DNA from 2 places in the Streptomyces sp. NBC_01013 genome. Region 1 is predicted to be linked to the other one. Evidence: predicted binding sites of a transcription regulator. Region 1 holds the regulator's gene; the other holds the start of a gene.
The links. Region 1 encodes HrcA, which represses chaperone genes, less so after heat shock. Its sites were predicted from a motif close to TTNGCACTCNGNNNNNCNGAGTGCNAA; they were not measured.
Positions count from the first base shown of each region.

Region 2: a site for HrcA is predicted at 2,350-2,376, ahead of groES (co-chaperone GroES). Genes of this name have one in related genera too.

Region 1 covers NZ_CP108687.1:5,701,780-5,706,044, reverse strand. Annotated here, with positions in the region: gene dnaJ (molecular chaperone DnaJ) at 1-1,039, opposite strand, end outside; gene hrcA (heat-inducible transcriptional repressor HrcA) at 1,040-2,056, opposite strand; gene OG538_RS24750 (MBL fold metallo-hydrolase) at 2,242-2,973, shown strand; gene OG538_RS24745 (DUF3097 domain-containing protein) at 2,999-3,820, shown strand; gene hemW (radical SAM family heme chaperone HemW) at 3,948-4,265, opposite strand, start outside.
Region 2 covers NZ_CP108687.1:3,300,187-3,304,451, reverse strand. Annotated here, with positions in the region: gene OG538_RS14000 (THUMP-like domain-containing protein) at 1-726, opposite strand, end outside; gene OG538_RS13995 (polysaccharide deacetylase family protein) at 858-1,841, shown strand; gene OG538_RS13990 (hypothetical protein) at 1,838-2,170, shown strand; gene groES (co-chaperone GroES) at 2,526-2,834, shown strand; gene groL (chaperonin GroEL) at 2,938-4,265, shown strand, end outside.

The sequences.
Region 1 (4,265 bases):
GCTCGCGCAGGAGGCGTTCCTGTTCCGGGTCCATCTTCGTCGGGGTCATCACCTCGACGTGCACGATCAGGTCGCCCCGCCCGCCACCCCGCAGGTGCGTGATGCCACGCCCGTGCAGCGGGACGGACTGACCGGACTGGGTGCCCGGCCGGATGTCGACCTCCTCCAGGCCGTCGAGCGTCTCCAGCGGCACCTTCGTGCCGAGGGCCGCCGCCGTCATGGGGATGGTGACCGTGCAGTGCAGATCGTCGCCGCGCCGCTGGAAGACGGCGTGCGGCAGCTCGTGGATCTCGACGTAGAGATCGCCGGCCGGGCCGCCGCCGGGGCCGACCTCGCCCTCGCCCGCGAGCTGGATGCGGGTGCCGTTGTCGACACCTGCGGGAATCTTCACGGTGAGCGTGCGCCGCGAGCGGATGCGGCCGTCGCCGGCGCACTCCGGGCACGGGGTCGGCACGACCGTACCGAAGCCCTGGCACTGGGGGCAGGGCCGCGAGGTCATGACCTGGCCGAGGAACGACCGGGTGACCTGCGAGACCTCACCGCGGCCGCGGCACATGTCACAGGTCTGGGCGGAGGTGCCGGGTGCGGCACCCTCGCCACTGCAGGTCGTACAGACGACGGCCGTGTCGACCTGGATGTCCTTGGTCGTACCGAAGGCCGACTCGGAGAGGTCGATCTCCAGCCGGATCATGGCGTCCTGGCCGCGACGGGTGCGCGAACGGGGTCCGCGCTGCGACGCCGTACCGAAGAACGCGTCCATGATGTCGGAGAAGTTGCCGAAGCCACCCTGTCCGAATCCGCCCGCGCCGCCGCCTCCGGAGGCGGACAGCGGGTCGCCGCCGAGGTCGTAGACCTGCTTCTTCTGAGCGTCCGACAACACCTCGTAGGCGGCGTTGATCTCCTTGAACCGCTCCTGGGTCTTCGGATCGGGGTTCACATCCGGGTGCAGCTCGCGTGCGAGCCTCCGGAAGGCCTTCTTGATCTCGTCCTGCGAAGCGTCGCGGCGCACGCCGAGTACGGCGTAGTAGTCCGTGGCCACTTACGACTCCGCCAGGATCTGTCCGACGTAACGTGCCACTGCGCGTACCGCTCCCATCGTTCCGGGGTAGTCCATGCGGGTCGGTCCGACCACGCCGAGTTTGGCGACTGCCTCGTCGCCCGAACCGTAGCCGACCGCGACGACGGACGTGGAGTTGAGCCCCTCGTGGGCGTTCTCGTGCCCGATACGTACGGTCATGCCCGAGTCCTTCGCCTCACCGAGCAGCTTCAACAGCACGACCTGCTCCTCCAATGCCTCCAGCACCGGCCGGATCATCACGGGGAAGTCGTGCCCGAAGCGGGTGAGGTTGGAGGTGCCGCCGATCATCAGCCGCTCCTCCGTCTCCTCGACGAGGCATTCGAGGAGGATCGAGAGCACGGTGGACACGGTGGACCGGTCCTCGCTCTCGAAGGATTCCGGCAGGTCCTGCACCAGCTGTGGGACGTCCGCGAAGCGGCGTCCCACGACCCGGCTGTTGAGCCGGGCCCGCAGATCGGCGAGAGAGGTCTCACCGAACGGCGCGGGGCAGTCGACCAGCCGCTGTTCGACCCGGCCGGTGTCCGTGATCAGCACGAGCATCAGCCGGGCGGGGGCCAGGGACAGCAGTTCCACGTGCCGCACCGTCGAGCGGGTCAGCGAGGGGTACTGCACGACGGCGACCTGCCGGGTCAGCTGCGCGAGCAGCCGTACGGTGCGACCCACGACATCGTCGAGGTCGACCGCGCCGTCGAGGAAATTCTGAATGGCACGGCGCTCGGGCGACGACAGGGGCTTGACGCCCGCGAGCTTGTCGACGAAGAGCCGGTACCCCTTGTCCGTCGGGATGCGTCCCGCGCTGGTGTGCGGCTGGGCGATGAAGCCCTCGTCCTCCAGCACCGCCATGTCGTTGCGGACGGTGGCCGGGGAGACCCCCAGCTTGTGCCGCTCCGTGAGCGCCTTGGAGCCGACGGGCTCCTCGGTGCCGACATAGTCCTGGACGATGGCGCGCAGCACTTCGAGTCTGCGTTCGCTGAGCATCGCGCACACCTCCAGCTGTGTACCTCGGTGGTTCTCGGGTCGTTCCCGGGTCCTGCCCTGGCACTCTGTGCGTACGAGTGCCAGCGATCCCCCGGCCAGTGTACGGCGACGGGGTAGCCCCCTAGCAAGGGCGACCGGCCACGCTACCGCGAGACTGCGCAGGTCGTTGCCGATAGCGTCGTCGTATGGACGCCTCTTGGGAAGAGTTCGGCTGGGAGCGACTCGGACACGGAGTGGGCCGTCGGCGCCTTCCGGTGTGGGATGCAACGGTCGCCCTGGTGGAGGGGGCGGACGGAGTGCTGCTCTGCGATACCGGATCGTCACTCCGTGAAGCGGTCGAAGTCCGCCGCCAGGCACAGTCGCTGCTCGGTACGAGGGTGACACATATCGCACTCAGCCACCCCCATTTCGATCACGTGCTGGGCACGGCGGTCTTTGCCGGGGCGCAGGTGTTCGGCGCGGCCGGCCTGACGGAGCTGCTGCGGCGCGGGGCGGACGAGCTGCACGCCGACGCGGTGCGGCACGGTCTGGCCGAGCACGACGCCGCCGAGTCCGCCGATGTGCTGGTGGCGCCGCATCACGAGGTGTGCGGCGAATGGACGCTCGATCTGGGGGGCGGGCGCGAGGTCGTGCTGGTGAACGTCGGCCCGGGGCACAGCGGTCACGATCTGGCGGTGCTGGTGCCCGGCGTCCCCGGCTCACCCGCGATCGTGTTCTGCGGCGACCTCGTGGAGGAGTCCGGTGAACCGCAGGCGGGCCCGGACGCCTTCCCCGCGCGCTGGCCGGCGGCACTGGACCGGCTGCTGGCGCTGGGCGGCGAGCACGCGCTCTACGTGCCGGGGCACGGGGCGGTGGTGGACGCCGCGTTCGTCCGGTCCCAGCGCGATGATCTCGCTGCTCGGTTCGGCGTGTCGTAGCGCGCTCCGCGCTTATCGTCGTCCGATGCGCAGCTACCAGCCGGACCTGACCCCGCCGTGGAAGAAGTCCGCCCCCGTTCCCGAGGTGCCCGCCGAACCGGATCTGGTGGTGGAGGACGTCGCCACCGGCTTCTGCGGAGCGGTGATCCGGTGTGAGAAGACGGCCGAGGGCCCGACGGTGACCCTGGAGGACCGCTTCGGCAAGCACCGGGTGTTCCCGATGGCACCGCGCGGCTTCCTGCTGGAGGGCCGGGTCGTCACGCTGGTGCGCCCGTCGGCCGGCGGCCCGGCCCGGCCCGCTCGTACGGCCTCCGGCTCGGTGGCGGTTCCCGGGGCTCGGGCGCGGGTGGCCCGGGCCGGACGGATCTATGTGGAGGGCCGGCACGACGCCGAGCTGGTGGAGCGGGTCTGGGGCGACGACCTGCGCATCGAGGGCGTGGTCGTGGAGTACCTGGAGGGCATCGACGACCTTCCCGCGATCGTCCGGGAGTTCTCGCCGGGCCCGGACGCACGCCTCGGGGTGCTGGTCGACCATCTCGTGCCCGGTTCCAAGGAGTCCCGGATCGCGGCGCAGATCTCGGACGGGAACATGCTGGTGGTCGGTCACCCGTACATCGACGTGTGGGAGGCCGTGAAGCCGTCCTCCGTGGGGATCGCCGGGTGGCCGGTGGTACCGCGCGGCCAGGACTGGAAGACGGGCGTGTGCCGGTCGCTGGGGTGGCCGGAGAACACCGGTGCCGCGTGGCAGCGGATCCTGTCCACGGTCCGTTCCTACCGGGACCTGGAGCCCGAGCTGCTGGGCCGGGTGGAGGAGCTGATCGACTTCGTGACGGCGCCTCCCGCGTAGGCACCTTCGGGCGGGTCGGAACGCACACTGATCCGGCCCGGTCCGCCCGCTCCCCGATCCGGCCGCTCTCCGATCCGGCCGGCCACTGATCCGGCCCGGTCCGACCGCAGGCCCCCGGGCCGTCCCCTCAGTCCACCAGATCCCGCACCACCGCGTCCGCCAGCAGCCGCCCGCGCAGGGTCAGCACCGCGCGGCCCGCCGCGAACGGGCGGGACTCCAGCAGCCCGTCCGTGACCGCCCGGCCCGCCGCCGCCAGCCCGGCCGGCGCGAGGAGCGAGAGCGGGCAGCCGTCGACGAGCCTCAGCTCCAGCAGGATGCGCTCGACCCGGCGGTCCTCCGCCGAGAGGATCTCGCGGCCCGCGCCGGGCGAGCGCCCCTCGGCCAGCGCCTGCGCGTACGCCCCGGGGTGTTTCACGTTCCACCAGCGCACGCCGCCCACGTGGCT
Region 2 (4,265 bases), 2.4 Mb from region 1:
CTCGTGCGGGACTCCCGGGGCGATCTTCAGCGCGGCCCGGGGCGCCTTCAGCGCGGCCGCGGTCGCCCAGGACAGGGGCGGGGAGTACGCCTCCGGGTCGAAGATCCTGCCGCGTCCGCCCCGGCGGGCCGGGTCGACGAACACCGCGTCGTAGGGCGAGGTGTCGATCTCCGTGACGTCGGCGCACCGCACCTCGATCAGTGCCTCGAGACCGAGCGCGGCGGCGTTGGCGCGGGCCACCTCGGCGGTCAGCGGGTCGCGGTCCACGGCGAGGACGGAGATCCCGGCCCGGGCCAGGGCGATCGCGTCACCGCCGATTCCGCAGCAGAGGTCGGCGACGCTGCGTACCCCGGTGTCCGCGAACCGCCGGGCGCGGTGGCCGGCCACCGAGGTGCGGGTCGCCTGCTCGACCCCGTCCGGCGTGAAGAACATCCGGTGCGCGTCCTCGGCGCCGAACTTCGCCACCGCCCGCTGCCGCAGCCGGGCCTGCCCCAGCGCCGCCGAGACGAGGGCGGCCGGGTGGGTGCGGCGCAGCCGGGTGGCGGTGGCCAGTTCGGTGGCGGGGTCGTACGACCGCAGCCCGGCCAGCAGCTCGGCGCCCTCGGGGCCGCGCAGGGCCAGGAAGGAGCCGATGGGGTCCTCCCCGCTCGGGTGAAGCCGAGAGCTCGGGGAAGGGTCGGGGGCGCCGGACGGGCCGGCCGGGGAGAGAGCGTTCACCCGTCCCATTGTGGGCCAGTCGGCTGCGCGCCGGCCGGGGGACCCCGGGCGGGACGGGCGCTGTGTCGACCCGGGTACCCGGCCCCGGGCTGGCAGGATGCGGCGCCATGCAGCCAGTACGACAAAAGGAAGAATTTACGATGAAACGGCGCAGACCGGGTGCGGAGTCGGGTGGGCGGGGCAGCGGGAAGTGCGGGCGGGGCCATCTGCGGGGCCGGCCGGGCTACGCGGTCCTCGCCGCGCTGCTGGTCGCCGCGGTCGGCTCGGGCTGCGCGGCCGAGCCCGGCGAACGCGCCCCGTCCGACCCCGGACGCGCGGCCGCGGCGCAGGCCGGGCAGCCGGGCGGACCCCCGGCGGGCGCGGCGGGTTCCGTCGCGGCGCAGGCCGAGAAGGTGCACCGCGCCCAACTCGCACGGGCCGTCGCCGCCAAGAAGTGGGGCCTGGCAAGCACTCCGCTGACCCCGCCGGTGCCGCCCGCCGTGAAACCGCACATCACCACCCGCGAGGGCTTCGAGGTCGAGGGCGGCGACGCCTCCCTGCCACCGGTTTTCACCGCCGTCCCCACCAAGGAGAAGATCGTCTTCCTGACGATGGACGACGGGGACGACAAGGACCCCGAGCTGCTGAAGATGATGGCGGAGCTGAACATCCCGTACAGCGCCTTCCTCAGCGACTACCTGGTGCGCGACAACTACGCGTACTTCAAGGAGGCCCAGGTCCGCGGTGTCGTTCTCGGCAACCACACGCTGAACCACCGCTACATGCCCGGGCTCTCCCGCGACGAGCAGAAGCACGAGATCTGCGACCAGCAGGACATCCTCGAGAAGCAGTACGGCGAGCGCCCCCGGCTCTTCCGGCCGCCGTACGGGAACTACAACGGCGACACCCTGCGGATCGCCAAGTCCTGCGGCATCACGGCCGTGCCCCTGTGGGCGGCGGAGGCGTTCCCCGACCACATGGAGTGGCGGGAGGAGGACCAGGACCTGCACCCCGGCGACATCATCCTCACGCACTTCCGCGGCAAGAAGAACTGGAAGGGCAGCATGCCCGACCTGATCCGGTCCGTCATGAAGGTCGTCACGGACAAGGGATACGCCGTGGCCCGCCTGGAGGACTACGTATGAGAAGGGCGCACCGGCTGCTGGCCGGACTGCTGACCGCCGGTGCGCTCCTGACCGCCACCGCGGGCTGCGCGCAGTCGGTGGACCCGATCGAGCGGCTGGGCAGGAAGGCGGCGCAGCGGGTGCACCCGTCACCGAGCGCCCGGGAAGCGCGGCCCGCGGCGGTGCGCGGGGACCACGGGGCGCCGGGGGCGATGGTGGTCGTCGCCTGCGGCCGCCCCGCTGCGGCCGGGGGCTCCCGGGTGCCCCCGTCGGTCCACTGGTGGCCGGAGGGGCCGGGGCCGGGGAGGTACGGCAGAGGGGCCGCGGATGCGGGGTGCGCGAGGCGGTAGTCGCCGTGCCCCCCCCACGAGCGGTCACGGGGAGCCCGGCCCGGCCGGTCGCATGCCCACGACGCCACCGCCCGACGGAACGGAGCGGACACCCCCCGCGTTGTCCCTACGGCGACCGGAACGCCGTACGGGCACAGCCGTACGAGAGGCACCCCCCCGGACGCCACGGGGGGCGTGAATTGGCACTCCGCTTGACCGAGTGCTAATCGCGGTCATAGTCTCAGTGCTGGCACTCCCCACTGGAGAGTGCCAGCAGTACTGTGCGACCGGCAGGTCCGGCACCCGCGACGACGGGCCCACCTGGTCGCCACCCAAAGACTGATAACCCCGTGAGATCTCCGAAGGGGGAGACCGGATCGTGTCGACCAGCACCAAGGTTGCGATCAAGCCGCTCGAGGACCGCATTGTGGTCCAGCCGCTCGACGCCGAGCAGACCACGGCCTCCGGCCTGGTCATTCCGGACACTGCCAAGGAGAAGCCCCAGGAGGGCGTCGTCCTGGCCGTGGGCCCGGGCCGCTTCGAGAACGGCGAGCGCCTTCCGCTCGACGTCAAGACCGGCGATGTCGTGCTGTACAGCAAGTACGGCGGCACCGAGGTGAAGTACAACGGCGAGGAGTACCTCGTCCTCTCGGCTCGCGACGTGCTCGCGATCATCGAGAAGTAATTCACACCACGTTTGCTTCTGTTCTGCGCCCCTGGCCCCCTGCGAGATAACTAGCCGGGCGGCAGGGGCGCAGTTCTTGTTTTTGAGAGGACAGTTCAGCTCCATGGCGAAGATCCTGAAGTTCGACGAGGACGCCCGTCGCGCCCTCGAGCGCGGCGTCAACAAGCTTGCCGACACGGTCAAGGTGACGATCGGCCCCAAGGGCCGCAACGTCGTCATCGACAAGAAGTTCGGTGCGCCCACCATCACCAACGACGGTGTCACCATCGCGCGCGAGGTCGAGCTGGACGACCCGTACGAGAACCTCGGTGCCCAGCTGGTGAAGGAGGTGGCGACCAAGACCAACGACGTAGCCGGTGACGGCACGACCACCGCCACCGTCCTGGCCCAGGCGCTCGTCCGCGAGGGCCTGCGCAACGTGGCCGCGGGCGCGTCCCCGGCCGCCCTGAAGAAGGGCATCGACGCCGCGGTCAAGGCCGTGTCCGAGGAGCTCCTCGCGACGGCCCGCCCGATCGAGGACAAGTCCGACATCGCCGCCGTGGCCGCGCTCTCCGCGCAGGACACCCAGGTCGGCGAGCTCATCGCGGACGCGATGGACAAGGTCGGCAAGGACGGTGTCATCACCGTCGAGGAGTCCAACACCTTCGGTCTGGACCTCGACTTCACCGAGGGCATGGCCTTCGACAAGGGCTACCTGTCCCCGTACATGGTGACCGACCAGGAGCGTATGGAGGCCGTCCTCGACGACCCGTACATCCTGATCCACCAGGGCAAGATCGGCTCGATCCAGGAGCTGCTGCCGCTCCTGGAGAAGGTCATCCAGGCCGGTGCCTCCAAGCCGCTGCTGATCATCGCCGAGGACGTCGAGGGCGAGGCCCTGTCGACCCTGGTCGTCAACAAGATCCGTGGCACCTTCAACGCCGTCGCGGTGAAGGCCCCGGGCTTCGGTGACCGCCGCAAGGCCATGCTCGGCGACATCGCCACCCTCACCGGTGCGACCGTCATCGCCGAGGAGGTCGGCCTCAAGCTCGACCAGGCCGGTCTGGACGTTCTGGGCACCGCCCGCCGCGTGACCGTCTCCAAGGACGACACCACCATCGTCGACGGTGGCGGCAAGTCCGACGAGGTCGCGGGCCGCGTCAACCAGATCAAGGCCGAGATCGAGTCCACGGACTCCGACTGGGACCGCGAGAAGCTCCAGGAGCGCCTGGCGAAGCTGGCCGGCGGTGTCTGCGTGATCCGCGTCGGTGCGGCCACCGAGGTGGAGCTCAAGGAGAAGAAGCACCGTCTGGAGGACGCCATCTCCGCGACCCGCGCCGCGGTCGAGGAGGGCATCGTCTCCGGTGGTGGCTCCGCTCTGGTCCACGCCGTCAAGGTCCTCGAGGGCAACCTCGGCAAGACCGGCGACGAGGCCACCGGTGTCGCGGTCGT